DNA from 2 places in the Streptomyces profundus genome. Region 1 is predicted to be linked to the other one. Evidence: riboswitches for the same ligand, from Rfam matches in the RefSeq annotation. Region 1 holds a riboswitch; the other holds the start of a gene.
The links. A riboswitch is a leader RNA that binds a small molecule or an ion and turns the genes downstream of it on or off. The one in region 1 is predicted to bind cyclic di-AMP.
Positions count from the first base shown of each region.

Region 2: linked by a shared signal. The riboswitch ahead of K4G22_RS18975 (M23 family metallopeptidase) and the one ahead of K4G22_RS12830 (M23 family metallopeptidase) in region 1 are both predicted to bind cyclic di-AMP.

Region 1 covers NZ_CP082362.1:2,928,558-2,936,099, forward strand. Annotated here, with positions in the region: gene K4G22_RS12820 (glycosyltransferase family 29 protein) at 1-478, opposite strand, end outside; gene K4G22_RS12825 (aldo/keto reductase) at 575-1,519, opposite strand; gene K4G22_RS12830 (M23 family metallopeptidase) at 1,614-2,708, opposite strand; cyclic di-AMP (ydaO/yuaA leader) riboswitch at 2,721-2,888, opposite strand; gene K4G22_RS12835 (extracellular solute-binding protein) at 3,158-4,558, opposite strand; gene K4G22_RS12840 (caspase family protein) at 4,555-7,185, opposite strand; gene K4G22_RS12845 (effector-associated constant component EACC1) at 7,202-7,542, opposite strand, start outside.
Region 2 covers NZ_CP082362.1:4,275,038-4,282,579, reverse strand. Annotated here, with positions in the region: gene K4G22_RS18985 (ATP-binding cassette domain-containing protein) at 1-668, shown strand, start outside; gene K4G22_RS18980 (ABC transporter permease) at 665-1,513, shown strand; gene K4G22_RS18975 (M23 family metallopeptidase) at 1,565-2,332, opposite strand; cyclic di-AMP (ydaO/yuaA leader) riboswitch at 2,336-2,520, opposite strand; gene K4G22_RS18970 (dipeptidase) at 2,874-4,091, opposite strand; gene purE (5-(carboxyamino)imidazole ribonucleotide mutase) at 4,088-4,693, opposite strand; gene K4G22_RS18960 (5-(carboxyamino)imidazole ribonucleotide synthase) at 4,761-5,900, opposite strand; gene K4G22_RS18955 (protease inhibitor I42 family protein) at 6,005-6,469, shown strand; gene K4G22_RS18950 (GtrA family protein) at 6,527-7,015, shown strand; gene K4G22_RS18945 (ATP-binding protein) at 7,040-7,542, opposite strand, start outside.

The DNA.
Region 1 (7,542 bases):
AGTCGCGGAGGCCGTCGACCGACAGCGGTTCGGGCGCGGTGGCCAGCACCGGGGCGGAGTCAGGGGCGCCCGCCAGGGCACGGTGTCGGCGGTAGGCGTCGCTCGCCTCGACCGCGCGGCCGTCGGCCGCCAGCGCGCGCCCCCGGAGCAGCCATGCCTGGTCGGAGCGGGCGCGCAGCGCGACGGCCGCGTCCGCGAGCCGGCGCGCGAGACGCACCTGGCCCGCGCCTATGGCGCTGTCGGCGGCTGCCAGCAGCGCCGTGAACGAGCGATCCTGGCACGGCTGGACGGCCGCCCGCTCCCTGACCAGCTCGCCGATGGCGGCGATCAGCGCGGGCTGGTCAGGGGGGCGCGTCGGATCCGTCAGGTGGCCGGCGCACTCCCGGACGCAGCCGGCGAAGAGGTCCTCGGCCCGCGCGACGCTGCCGGGCCAGGGGTTCGCGCGCTGGCCGGACCTGACCCTTCTGATGGCCTTCATGGTCGCGACCTTCCCGCGCCGGCCCCCCGCCCGCGTGGCCCCGAAGCACCGGCGAGGTGAACGTTCCCTGACCGAACGGATCGCCGGGGGGTCGGCTCAGACCGTGCTGGCCTCCTCCAGGAGCTTTGTCTCGGCGTCGTTGAGGCGCAGCCGGACGCCGGCGAACAGCGGGCCCAGCTGGTCGACCGTGCGGGCGCTGGCGATGGGCGCCGCCACGGTGGGCCGGGCGGCCAGCCAGGCGAGCGCGACGGAGGCCGGCTCGACCGAGCGCTCCTCGGCGATCCCCTGGAGCGCGGCCAGCACCCGGGGGCCATGGGCGGTGTCCAGATAGCGGGCGGCGCTGTCGGCCCGCCGGCTGGCGACCTCCGTGCCGGGGCGGTACTTGCCGGTGAGGAAGCCGGAGGCGAGCGCGTAGTACGGCATGGCGGCCAGCCCCCAGCGGGCGGCCAGCTCGGCCAGCTCGCCCTCGTAGGTGGAGCGGGAGACCAGGTTGTAGTGCGGCTGGATGGCGACATAGCGGGCGAGGCTCTCCCGCTCGGCGAACTCCAGGGAGCGGGCGAGCCGTTCGGGCGCGATGTTGGAGGCGGCGATCTCCCGGACCTTGCCGGCGGTGACCAACTCGTCGAGGGTGGTGATGATCTCCTCGGCCGGCACCGACTCGTCGTCGAAGTGCGTGTAGTAGAGATCGATGTGGTCGACGCCGAGGCGGCGGAGCGAGGCGTCGGCCGCGCGCCTGATGGTGTCGGGCGCCAGGCCCTTGGCGTCGGGGTGGCCGCCGGCCTTGGTGGCGATCACGACATCGTCGCGGCGGCCCCTGCGGGCCAGCCAGCGGCCGATGATCGTCTCGGACTCGCCACCCGCGTTGCCCTCGACCCAGGCGCTGTAGACATCGGCCGTGTCCACGAAGTTGCCGCCGGCGGCGGCATAGGCGTCGAGCACGGCGAAGGACGTCGGCTCATCCGCCGTCCAACCGAAGACATTGCCGCCCAGGCAGAGCGGGGAGACCTGAAGGGAACCCACGGCATGCGTCGTTGCTGTCATGGCGCCAGCCTAGGGTCCTGGTTGTTAACAGAAGTTGAACCGGTGACCCTGGCGTCGGGGGGCGCCGCCAGAGTCACCGGCGTTCATGGGGCCGTCAGATGGACAGGCCCTTGCCGCGCAGCCAGGTCAGCGGGTCGATCGCGGTGTCCCCGCCCGGCCGCACCTCCAGGTGCAGATGCGGTCCCGAGGAGTTGCCGGTCGAGCCGACGAAACCGATCACGTCGGCCGTGGTCACCTCGGAGCCGGCGGAGACGTTCATCGAGGAGAGGTGGCAGTACCAGATCTCCGTGCCGTCCTCCAGCTCCACGATGACGCGGTAGCCGTAGGAGCCGGCCCACGCGGCCTCGGTGACGACGCCGGTGTGCACGTTCTTGACCGGGGTGCCGGTGGAGGCGGCGAAGTCCGTGCCGGTGTGCGTCGACTGCCACATCGAGCCGCTCTCGCCGTAGCCCGAGCTGAGGCGGAAGTCGCTCAGCGGCAGCGTGTAGCTGGCGCGCAGCTCGGCCAACCGCCGCTCTTCCTCCAGGCGTTGGCGCTCCTCCTCCTCGGCGCGGAGCCGCTCCTCCTCGGCGACCCGCTCGGCCTCGGCGAGGGCGGCGGCCTGCTCGACGGCGGCGACCTGCACCTGCTGGACGGCCGCCGTGCGCGCCTGGATCTCGGCGCTGGTCTCCTGTTGGTCGGCCTGCTGGAGGATGCGGGCGCGCAGCGCCTCGCCGGCGTCGCGGCCGGAGTCGACCTCGGCCTCGGTGAGGCCGGCGCTGGTGAACACGGCGGTGGTGGCGGCCTGTTCGGAGCTGCCGGTGTCGACGAGCGAGCCGAGCAGCGGGATCTGCTTGACCTTGTCGGCCGCGCCGCTCATGCCGGGGACCGAGCCGGCGCCGTCCTCGTTCGCGGTGGCCATGCCACCCGCGCCCACGGCGGCGATCACGCCGACGCCGAGCACGGCACGGCTACGGGCGATCGTGCCGCCGCGCTGGCGGCCGACGCGGTGCCGGCCGCGGACCGGACGGAGCGATTCCTCGCTCGGGTTCCACTCGGCGATGGACTCGTCGTCACCGACCTTGGGGCCGTAGTAGGACGGATGGGTGCCGTAGGCAGTGCCATAGGCGCCGAGGCTGTCCTGGGGGGTGTGCTCCACGGGGCGTGGGGCATCCAGGGAGTCCACGGAGGCGTGCCGATTTGACGCCACGGGGGCGTTCTCCTTTCCTTCCTTCTCGCCTACCGGGTTAGCTGACGGGTTCGGAGCAGGAAGGTCTCCTACGGGCGGCTGGCGGGGGTCCCCCCGGCCGTCCGATTCACCCCAAGTGGTGGTTCCCCGGTTCCTTTGGTGCGTTGGTGACACACCTGCCAGATTCGGCGATGCGGCACGGCCCCGTCCTCTGCGACGGCGGTGACTACCGCGCTGCGTTATCGAACGTTAATAGACGGGACCACTGGATTCCAAGTGGCTACGGCAAAAACCCGCGAGATCTAGGGGGATTTTCGGTTACCAACTCCAGCAAAACAGACATAATTTCAAACCGATGTGGGTTGTCTCGCATTCTGATGGTGCGTCAATCGTTATGCGGAGCGGGGCGTTCCTCTTACCCTGCGTGATCTCTCACCCAGCGTGGTCCCCGCGCGAACCCCGCGTGGCCCTCACCCGAGCTGGTCCCCGTCCAGCCGGCCCTCCAGCGCGAGCGGCAGCCGGCGGTGCAGGTTCTCCGCCGTCATCCGGGCGTTCTGCCCCGAGCCGCGGGTCAGCATGGCGGTCACCTCCTCCTGGATGATCGCCGAGAACTGCTGGTAGTAGGGCGTGGCGGGGCGCGCCCGCGCCCCGTCGAGCGCGCACCACAGCAGCGCCGCGTACTCCGCACGCTCGGGCCGCCACGGCTCGTCGGAGGAACGTCCGCTCTCCCGCTCGACCGGGCGCTGATCGGCGCAGTCGGGCGTGGCGTTCTCGTCGAAGCCGTACGCCGCCTCAAGCGCGGGCGCGAACCCGGCCTCCAGCAGCTTCTCCTGGTTGTCCGGGTCGGCGGTCAGAAAGCTGATCAGCCGCTGCGCCATCTCGGCCCTGGGGCTGTTGGCCGCGACGGCCAGGCTCTGCCCGCCCAGGGCGCCGGGGCCCGGCAGGGTGGTCGCCCCGATCCGGAGCGCGGGATCGGCCCGTTCGGCCACCCGGTTGAGCGCGAACGGCCAGTTCCGCATCAGGGCCGGCCCGTTGCCCGGCTCGCCGTCCGTCCGCTCCTGGACGGGGACGGCGAACACGTCGATGGCGGCCGACTCGTCCGCGTCGAAGGAGGCGGCGCTGATCTCGGGGCCGCCAGGGGTGACGTTCGCGATGGCGGCCAGCTCGGTGAGGCCGCGCTCCCACTCCTCGACGCTCCCGGCATAGGCCCCCCGCCCGTCGACCAGCTCCGCCTCCGGGACGACGCTCCACAGCGCCTCAAGGGTGTTGACGGTGAGCCCCTCATAGGGCCGCAGTTGGGTGACATAGACGCCCTCGCCCCGGGTGACCATCCGCCCGTACACGGCCGAGAGCGGCCCGTTCCGCAGATCGGCCCCGCTGATCAGGTCGTCGCGGTAGTAGAGCAGGCCCACATCGGTGTTGAAGGGGACGGCGTAGAGCCTGTCGCGCCACCACCCGCCGACCGCCGTGTCGGCCACGAACGCGGGGGCGGCCAGCTCCTCGTCCAACTCGCCGATCAGGCCGGCCTCGGCGAACTCGGGGATCCAGGTGACGTCCAGGTTGAGGACGTCGTACCGCGCCACCCCCGACTGGAGTCCGCCGATCAGCTCGGCGCGCTGCTCGTTGGCGGTGGCCGGCAGCTCCACCAGCTCCGCCTTGACGCTCGCGACCTCGTTCCACCGGTCGATCAGCGCCCGCCGCACCCCTCCCTCGGGGCCGGTCAGATCGGAGCCGCTGACCACCACCAGCGGAACGTCGTCCGGTGGGACCGGCAGCACCGGCTCGTCGGGCGCCTCGCCACCGGCCGTGCAGGCGGCGGCGAGGACCAGCAGCAGGGCCGGCACGGTCAGCGCCCTCCGGGTCCTCCTCATCCGCGGCCTCTCCCCCCGATGGTGCGCAACAGCCCTGCCAGCTCGGCCGGTTGGTCGCCGCCGAGGTCGACACAGGTGTGCGCGGCGGTGAGCGAGGCCAGCGCGCCGGAGCCCTGGCAGACGTCGGCCGAGACCGAGACCACCACCAGGGTGTGGTCCAACCCCCCGAGCGCCAGATCCCGTCCCGCCGTCGGATCGGTGCGGTCGCCGCTGTCCGTGACCAGCACCAGCACCGTCTCGGTGTCGCTGCCCCTGGAGGCCGTCAGCAGGTCGATGCCCGCCAGCCCGGGCTCCACCAGCGAGACGGCGCCGCGCACGGCGGCCAACTCGTCCAGCGCCTCGCGCAGATCGCCGGCCGGGTGGCGGTCGAACTCCAACAGCGTGTCGTAGGAGCCCACGCCCCCGTCGCCGGCGCCCGGCGTGCCGAGCACCGCGTACCGGTCGTCCTCGTCCAGGACGTCGACGGCCGCCTCCAGGGTGGCCCGCACGGTCGCGTGGTTCCCCTCGGTGGTCGAACGCCCGCTCTCCGGGCCCAGCACCGATTCGGAGACATCGAGGACGAAGACCACATCCAGCGGAACGGACGGCTCCGCCGCCTCGTCCAGATAGCCCTCGACCTCCGCAGGCCCCGGCAACTCCAGCTCCACCAGGGGCAGTCGCTCGAACTGGGCGGAGGTGCGCAGCCGGACGGGGAGCGAGGCGCTGTCGAGCCGCTCCGTCCGCGAGTCGGCCTCGCCCGGCCAGGTGACGGTGTCCCGGTCGGGCTCCGCCGCGTGCCGGAAGCCCTGCGCGGAGAGCGCGGCCCGGCCGGCGTCCGACGTCAGCCAGTCGCGCAGCAGCACCACCGCCGCCCGCCGGCCCCGTTCGTCCGCGTCGGCGGCGCGCCAGTGCACCGGGACGAAGCTGAGATCCAACGCCGGCACGTCCGACGGGTAGTACGCCTGGTAGTCGGCCTGCCAGTCGCTCTCCTCGGGGAGACAGGCCAGCGGCTGCTCGCTCACCAGCGTGAGCATGGTCAGCTCGGCGACCAACAGCGGCGGCGGGGCCGGCTGTTCGTCCTCGTCCGGCCGCGGCCTCAGGGAGCACAGCAGCGAGGCGTCGTCCTCGACCGCGATATCGCCGTCGTTGTAGCCCGCGGCGCCGGCGGCCATGCCGTGCAGCAGCGCGGCGTCGGACGAGTCGGGCGCGGCGCGGTGCGGATCCCGGTCGAGCGCGGCCAGCAGCTCGGCCAGCTCCACCTCCTCGCGGGGCACCCCCGGCAGCTCGCCATGGGTCGCCAACACGGCCGGGCTCCTGGCGAGTTCGACCGGATCGCCGAGATGGACACGGCTGGCGGACGACAGCGTCGCCGGCCGCACCCGGTCCACCGAGAGCGAGCTGGCCGGCAGCCAGACGTCGGGCAGCGGACCGACGTCGCGCAGCAGTTGGGGACAGCGCCAGCTGGGCCCCTCGACGCAGGACAACCCGGGATCCGCCCAGTGCTCGGAGTGGCTGAACGCGTCCACGACGGCCGCGCCCGGCGCCCCGTACACCTCGACCACCACGCGGCGGCAGTCGTCGTCCGCCGGCACGATCCGATCCGCCTCGGCCGCGTCCGGCTGGAACCCGGCGAGCGCGCGGCGCAGCGGCTGCTCGTACTCCGGCGTGGTCAACACCCGCAGCTGCAACGGGATCGGGCAGCTCGACGCCGGATAGCCGTCCTCGTCGACGACCTGCCCCAACACCCCGAGCGTGGTCAGCGCGAGGGCCAGCAGCGTGCCGAGCACCAGCGGATACGCGGACGAACGCCCCCTGACGCCGGCCAACGTCGCCCGCAGGCGTTGGCCCAGGGCGCGCCCCTTGCGGAGCGTCCTGGTCAGCGAGGCGCGCAGCCGGCCGGGCGCGTGGAAGGCGTGGGAGAGCACCGTCTGGTCGCCGCCCGCCTCCTCGGTGAGGTGCGGCTCCCAGAAGTTGGCGTAGGCGCCGCCCCCGGCGGTGGTCCGGTGGTCGTCGGCCGCGTCGTGCAGCCGCTGGGCCAACTCGGCGACGGTGACCGGCCGGTTCGCGTCCCGCGCCGCCCGTAACGCGGCGATCAGCGCGGCGGTGAACGGGGTCGGCCCCGTGCCGTCGCCCTTCCACTGGTTGACCATCGGCCCGCACGAGGTGAGCAGCGCGAACAGCCGGCCGAACGGCTCCTCCTCGCGATGGGCCTGACCCGAGTAGCAGCAGTCCAGGATCACCACGACGCGTCGGGCCGGCGAGGTGCGCAGCGTGTCCCGCAGCCAGGCGTAGCTGACGACCTCGGACGGCTCCAACGGCAGCGAGGCGTCCCCGGGCAGCAGATAGAGCCGGCGCCCCCTGCCCTTAGGACCCGGCTCCGACTGCCCGTGCCCCGTGACATAGACCAGCAGCAACTCCCGTGCGCTGAACGCGGCTTCGCGCACCGCCTCGCGCACCGTCCGCGCGTCGTCGGCCGCCACCACCCGCCCGTCGGGGAAGACCGCCTCGCCGTCCTGATCCAGCGCGAACAGCGCGTCGCGCATGCCGAGCAGGTTGTGGCGGACCCCCGGGATATCGCCCAGCCGCGGGTAGACCGCCCCGCCGATCAGCAGAATCCGCGAACCCGGCGCGGACGGCAACTCGCCCATGAAGACGCCGGTCCGCCTAGTCCGAGCTCTGCTCTATGTGTTCGGCGATCCGCCGACTCAGCTCCTCCAACTCGGCGGCGGTCTCGACGTTGGAGGAGATGGTGAGAACCACGGTGCCGTCCGGGAGCGCGACCGTGACGGTGACGCGTTTCCGGCGGTTCTTGATGAAGTTGAAGAGGCTGCGGGTCAGCGCCGCGCCGACGCCCTTGGCCGCGGCGTCGAGGAGGAACATCAGGATGTCCTCGCCGGACCCCATGTTGTCGTCCGGCCGCCCCCACCCGTGGGCCCGCAGCTGGTCGTCCTCGGCGAGCCAGAGCCTGAGCAACTCCGCCTCGTTCTCGGGCGGCACGGCCTCCC
Region 2 (7,542 bases), 1.3 Mb from region 1:
GCCGGTTGTTCCGGCTGCGGGCCCAGGTGGCGCGGCGTCGGGCCGATGAGCTGCTGGCCCAGTTCGGCCTCAGCGAGGCGGCGGGACGCAGCGTCAGCGGCTACTCGGGAGGCATGCGACGCCGCCTCGACCTCGCGGCGAGCATGGTCGTCGTCCCCGAGGTGCTCTTTCTGGACGAGCCGACCACCGGGCTTGACCCGCGCAGCCGCAACCAGGTGTGGGACGCGGTCCGTTCGCTGGTGGCCGGGGGGACCACGGTGCTGCTCACCACGCAGTACCTGGAGGAGGCCGACCAGTTGGCCGATCTGATCTCGGTGGTGGACTCCGGCCGGGTGGTCGCCGACGGCACCGCCGACCAGCTGAAGTCGCGGCTCGGCGGGGACCGGGTCGAGGTGGTGGTCCGCCACAGCGTCGAGCTGGCGCGGGCCGCCGGCATCATGCGGCGGGTGTGCGGGGTGCCGACCGAGGTCGACGAGGACGAACGCCGGGTGGTCGCGCGGGTCGCCGACCGGGTCCTGGCGCTCACCGAGGTGGCCAGGGCACTGCGGGACGCCGGTCTCGCCGTGGAGGACCTCGGGACCCGACGGCCCACCCTCGACGAGGTGTTCCTGCATCTGACCGGCCAGGGCGGGCACCAGACAGCCACTCAGGAAGGTGAGGCGGCATGAGCGGCATCGGCGCGACCAGGACGGAACTGCCGTCGGCCGGCAGCCGGGTGGCCAGAGGGCCCAGGGTGGCGCTGGCCGACGGGCTGGTGATGACCCGGCGCAACATGGCCCAGCTGATGCGCAGCCCCGAGGAGATCTCGCTCTACTTCAGCCTGCCGATCCTCTTCGTGCTGGTCTTCGGCTATGTCTTCGGCAGCGGGATGCAGGTGCCCGACGGGGGTGACTATCGCGAGTTCCTGCTGCCAGGCGTCTTCGCCATGACCATGCTCTACGGCATGGGGGCCACCGGAACAGCGCTCGCCTTCGACGTGAGCCGCGGTGTGGTGGACCGCTTCCGGTCCATGCCGATGGCCAGGTCGGCGCTGCTGGTCGGCCGGTGCGTGGCCGATCTGCTGCGCGCGCTGCTGGAGATGACGGTGCTGGTGGTCTGTGGCCTGCTGGTCGGCTGGCAGTGGCACCGGGGGGTGGGGCTCGCGCTGCTGGCGGTGGCCCTGGTGCTGCTGCTGCGGGTGGCGATGTCCTGGATCGGGATCTACATCGGCCTGCTGCTGCCCAACCCGGACTCGGTCGGGACGGTGATCTTCCCGCTGGCCTTCCCGCTGACGGCGCTCTCCAGCATCTTCGTCGAGCCGGATCTGATGCCCGGCTGGCTCGGGGCGATCGCCGAGTGGAACCCGCTCTCCGCCACGGTGGCGGCGATCAGGGAGCTGTTCGGCAACCCGGGGCTCAGCGGCGGCTCCTGGCCCACCGACAACGCGCTGCTGCTCGCGGTGCTCTGGCCGGTCATCCTGATCGCGGTGTTCGCCCCGCTGGCGGTGCGGCGGTACCAGCGCCTCACCGACTGAGACAGGTCAGGCCCCGCCGACGGAGGGGGTCGGCGGGGCCTGACCCGGCGCTCAGATGGTGACGCCGTGGCCGCGCAGGTAGGACATCGGGTCGATGTCGGACCCGTAGGACGGGCCGGTGCGCACCTCGAAGTGCAGGTGCGGGCCGGTCACGTTGCCCGTGGCGCCGGAGAGGCCGAGCTGCTCGCCCGCGCCAACCGACTGACCGACGCCGACCGAGATCGACGAGAGGTGGGCGTACTGGCTGTAGTGACCGTCGGCGTGCCGGACGACCACCTCGTTGCCGTAGGACCCGCCACTGCCGGCGGTCACGACCTCGCCGGCGGTGATGGCGACCACCGGGGTCCCGGTGGAGACGGGGAAGTCGGCGCCGGTGTGGTAGCCGGAGGACCACAGGGCGCCGGCGTTGCCGTACCCGCCGCCGCTGACGCCGGCGACCGGCGCGAAGTAGCCGGTCTCCTGCGCGTCCTCGGCGGGCGCCTCCTCCTCGGGGGCCTCCTCCGGGGCCTCCTCGGCCGGCGCCTCGGCGTCGAGCGAGAGCTGGGTGCCGGGGGTGATGCGCGAGGGGTCGTCGCCGATCGCGGCGCGGTTGACGTCGAAGAGCTGCTCCCAGCCGCCCGCGATGTCGTGGTCGACGGCGATGCGGTAGAGCGTGTCGCCGCTCTCCACGGTGTAGCTGGCGGGGGCGGCGCTGGCGGGGCCGACAGCGGCGAGCGGCAGGGCGATGCCGGCGGCGCCGGCGGTGATCAGCAGGGAGATCCGGGAGCGCTGGGACAGCTGTCGGGAACCCTGACGGCGATGGCGTCCGCGTGCGGACATGGGCGTTCTCCTCTCCAACGCCTGCGAGGTGAGCTGTCGGGTTCGGGCCGGAGTCGCCCGGCCATCGCCTCGGTGCGGGCGCGAACGCCCACCTCGGCCATGGCTTCACCCCAAGCCGGAACGGAACACGGTCCGGCGGAAAGTGGGTCCCCCGCTCCTGTCAGACGGAATTGCAGCGTTTCCGCTGCCGGTGACAGGATTCGGCGTCCGGAGCGGTTCGCCGCGAATGCGACGCGGATCGAACGTTAAACCCGCGAATTCGCCAGGACAAGAAAACCGCATTCCCCGCACCATGATCAACGCAGCCGCACCACCCGGGAGATAACACCCCGCTCTGATCGTTATCCATACCGTTATCGTCGGCATTCCGGAGCCCCCGGCCAACTCTCCGAGAAAGCGGGCCACTTATCGGGCACGCCGGGAGAGGGGCGGAGCGGCACCCGCCGGGGCACCGCGACCGCGAGTGAACTCGGTCACGGGGCGGACCGCTGACGGAAGTATCAACCAGTAAGAGCGGAATGCCCGATTCGACGCGGTGGGGTCAGCCGTCCAGGCTCGCGAGGGTGGCGATGGAGGGCCCGCGTCGGGCCGAGAGATCGGCGGCCACCGTCTCCGCGTCCCGCACCACCCGCACCGCGTTCTCCCAGGTCAGCTTGGCCAGATCCGCGTGCGACCAGCGGCGCTCCAGCAGTTCGGCGACCAGCAGCGGGTAGCCGGAGACATCCTCAAGCCCCTGGGGCAGGAACGCCGTGCCGTCGTAGTCGCCGCCGATGCCCAGATGGTCGATGCCGGCCACCTCGCGCATGTGGTCCAGGTGGTCGGCCACGGTGGCGGGCGTGGCCACCGGACGCGGGTCGGCCTCGGCGAACGCGTGCTGCACCCGCATCGCCGGCTCCGTGGTGTCCAGCGGATGGAAGCCGTTGGCCCGCATGTTCTCGTCGGCCCGGCGCGTCCACTCGATGGCCGCCGGCAGCACGAACTTGGGCACAAAGGTCGCCATCGCGACCCCGCCATTGGCCGGCAGCGCGGCCAACACATCGTCGGGAATGTTCCTCGGATGATCACAGACCGCCCGCGCCGAGGAATGCGAGAAAAGCACCGGAGCCTCGGAAACCCGAAGGGCGTCGCGCATCACATCCGCCGACACATGGGAAAGATCGACGAGCATGCCGACGCGGTTCATCTCCCGCACGACCTCCTCGCCAAAGGCCGTCAATCCGCCATGCCGAGCCTCGTCGGTGGCGGAATCGGCCCAGTCGATGGTGGAGTTGTGCGTCAGCGTCATATAACGCACGCCCAACCGGTGGAAAGCGCGCAGCGTGGCCAGCGAGTTGTTGATGGAATGGCCGCCCTCGGCGCCCATCAGCGAGGCGATCCGCCCCTGCGCACGGGCCGCGACCATGTCGTCGGCGGTGAGCGCCCGGGCCAGATCCGCCGGATAGCGGTCCAGCAACTGCCCCACCACGTCGATCTGTTCGAGACAGCCGCTGACCGCGGCGTCGCCGCTCAGCTCGGCCGGCACATAGACCGACCAGAACTGCGCGCCCACCCCGCCGGACCGCAGCCGCCGCAGATCCGTGTGGAGCCGGCCGGTGAGATCGCCGCCGATGTCCGCCTGGTCCAGGTCGTAGCCCACGGTCTCGCGCAGCGCCCACGGCAGATCGTTGTGCCCGTCGACCAGGGGATGCGCGGCCAACAGCGACCTCGCCTCAGCCAGCCGCTCCGCGCCCGTCCCGTCCGTCACAGCGGCCTCCGTCATCGATCGGTCCCCCTGTCCTGGGCGCCTTCCTGGGTGTCCTGCCGCGCACGCTGGCGGACCGGCTCCTCAGGGAGCACCGGGGGCCCGGCCAACGACGCGCGCAGCCGGCGGCCCTTCTCCTCCGCCTGCTCCCGCAGCCGGATCTGGAAGGCGCTCATCCGCTCCCGCAGCGCCGGATCGGCCGCGGCCAGCACCCGCACGGCGAGCAGCCCCGCGTTGCGGGCCCCCGCGACCGAGACCGTGGCCACCGGCACCCCGGCCGGCATCTGGACGATGGAGAGCAGCGAGTCCATCCCGTCCAGATGCTTGAGCGGCACCGGCACCCCGATGACCGGCAGCGGCGTCAACGAGGCGAGCATGCCGGGCAGATGGGCGGCGCCGCCGGCACCGGCGATGATCGCGGCCAGACCGCGGTCGGCCGCCTCCTCCCCGTAGCGGAGCATCTCGTGCGGCATCCGATGGGCGGAGACGACGTTCGCCTCGTAGGGGATGTCGAACTCGTCGAGCGCCTCGGCGGCGGCCCGCATCACCGGCCAGTCGGAGTCGGAGCCCATCACGATGCCGACCAGCGGCGCCGAGGGTGGGTTCTGCGTGCTGCTCATGCGTCACCTCTGTCTGTCGCTGCTGTCACTTTCGCGCCGGGGTCCCCGGCTGGCCGGCGCCCGACCGTCACTCGTCGATGACCCCGCGCAGGTAGTCGGCGGCGTGCCGGGCGCGCTCCCGCACCTCGGCCAGATCCGCACCGTAGGTGGTGACATGGCCCACCTTGCGGCCCGGCTTGACGTCCTTGCCGTACATATGGATCTTGAGGCCCGGATCCCGCGCCATGCAGTGCAGATAGGCGGGATACATGTCCGGATAGTCGCCGCCGAGGACGTTGGCCATCACCGTCCAGGGCGCGCGGGGGCGGGGGTCCCCCAGCGGCAGGTCGAGGACCGCTCGCAGGTGGTTGGCGAACTGCGAGGTGACCGCGCCGTCCTGCGTCCAGTGCCCCGAGTTGTGCGGGCGCATCGCCAGCTCGTTGACCAGCACCCGGCCGTCCGCCGTCTCGAACAGCTCCACGGCGAGATGGCCCACGACATCCAACTCCTTGGCGATCCGCAGCGCCATGCGCTGAGCCGCCAGGCCCAGTTCGTCGTCGAGCCGCGGAGCCGGGGCGATCACCGTGTCGCACACGCCGTCCACCTGCACGGACTCGACCACCGGATAGGCGACGGCCTGGCCGTGCGGCGAGCGCACCACGTTGGCGGCCAACTCACGGGTGAAATCGACCCGCTCCTCGGCCAGCACCGGAACACCGGCGCGGAACGCGTCCCCCGCCTCGGCCGGGGACCGCACCAACCAGACGCCCTTGCCGTCGTAGCCGCCGCGCACCGTCTTGAGCACCACGGGGAAGCCGCCGCCCTCGGCCGCGAACCGCGCCACGTCCGCCGGGTCCGCGACGATCCGATGGCGCGGGCAGGGCACTCCGAGCACCGAGAGCCGGGCGCGCATGACGCCCTTGTCCTGCGCGTGCACCAGGGCCGCCGGGCCGGGACGCACCGGGATGCCGTCCGCCTCCAGGGCGCGAAGGTGTTCGGTGGGCACATGCTCGTGATCGAAGGTGATCACATCGCAGCCCTCGGCGAAGGCCCGCAGGGTGGTCAGATCGTGGTAGTCGCCCACCACCACATCGCTCACCACCTGCGCGGCGGAGTCCTGCGGAGTGTCACTGAGCAGCTTGAACCTGACGCCGAGCGGGATGCCCGCCTCATGGGTCATACGGGCGAGCTGACCGCCTCCGACCATGCCGACCACGGGAAATGTCACGGCTCCAGCGTATCCGTCGGGTCGGACAGCCGATCCGCCGGTAGGAACCAAGCGGTACCGAAGGCACGTCTTTCCTCCCAACAGCGAGACGTGGGAAGAGAGCCGTGGAGAAGGAACGGAGAGCCGCGAGGACCGGGCGCGGGACCGGCGCCGCGTTCGCCGCGCTGGCCGTGGTGACCGCGCTGGCCGCCGGCGGGCTGACCGCCTGCCAGGAGACGAGCGGCCCGAACGGCGGACCCGAGCCGGCCCGGACGGAGTTCACCGATCCGGACCAGCCGGTCGAGGTTCTGGAAGGCGAAACGTTCACCCTCGTCCTGGAGGAGAACCCGTCCACCGGTTTCGTCTGGAAGACCGTCGATCCGGCACCCGACCCGGCCGTGGCGGCCCCGGCGGGCGACCGGTTCGAGTCCGACAACCCCGAGCTGGACGGCATCGGCGGCACCAGGTATCTCCACTTCGACGCGGTCGGCGAGGGGGAGACCCTGATCGTCCTCCAGCGCTCCAGGGACACCGAGCCGACGGGCGACGAGCTGACCTTCGAGGTCACGGTGGGTGCGGCGACCGGATGAGGCACGCTCAACCACGGCCAGGGGCCGCCCGCGACGGGCGTGGTTAGCATGGCGAGTATGCGCGAGGAGCTTCGCTTCCGGGCCCGGCTGCGAGGGCTCGCCAGAGAGGCGGCGAAGTTCGGCACGGTCGGCGCCTTCGGGTTCCTGGTCAACGTGCTCGTGTTCAACCTCTGCGGGCAGGCGGCCGGCCTGGCCCCGGTGCGGTCCGGCGTCATCGCCACCTCGGCGGCCATCTGCACCAACTACCTGGGCAACCGTTACTGGACCTACCGCCATCGGGACAAGTCGGGGCGCCGCCGCGAGATCGCGCTGTTCCTGCTCTTCTCCGCCGTCGGCATGGTCATCGAGAACGGTGCGCTGGCGCTCTCCCACTACGGCCTCGGCCTCACCTCGCCGCTGGCGGACAACCTGGCGAAGAACGTGATCGGCCTCGGCATCGGCTCGCTGTTCCGCTTCTGGTCCTACCGCACCTGGGTCTTCCGACAGCGCGCCACGGCCCCCGCCCCGCCGCCGGACCCGGTGCCCGTCGGCCCGCCCCTGCGCTGACCGGCCCTGGCCGGCCCCCGCGCCTCAGGCCCCGCCCTGCGCCTCGCGCTCGAACTCGCGGCTGAGGAACAGGGCGAAGACCGGCGGATGCTGCCCCAGCAGCTCCAGCCGTCCACCGTCCGCCTCGGCCAGATCCCGCGCCACGGCCAGCCCGAGCCCGGTGGAGTTCCGGCCGCTCACCGTGCGTTCGAAGACCCGGGCGCCCAGCTCCTTCGGCACCCCGGGGCCCTCGTCCGTCACCTCGACCACCACCTGGTTGCCCGTGACCCGGATGCGCAGCGCCACCGTGCCGGCCCCGTGCATCAGCGAGTTCTCCACCAGCGTCGCCAGCACCTGGGCGACCGCGCCCGGCGTGCCGACCGCGCGTTGGCCCTGCTTCCCCGAGCGCACCAGGGCCCGCCCCGCGCTGCGGTAGGCCGGCCGCCACTCCTCCATCTGCTGGGCCACGACCTCGTCCAGATCGAACCCGATCGCCGAGCCGAGCCGGGCGTCCCTGGAGTTGGTCAGCAGCCGCTGCACGACATCGG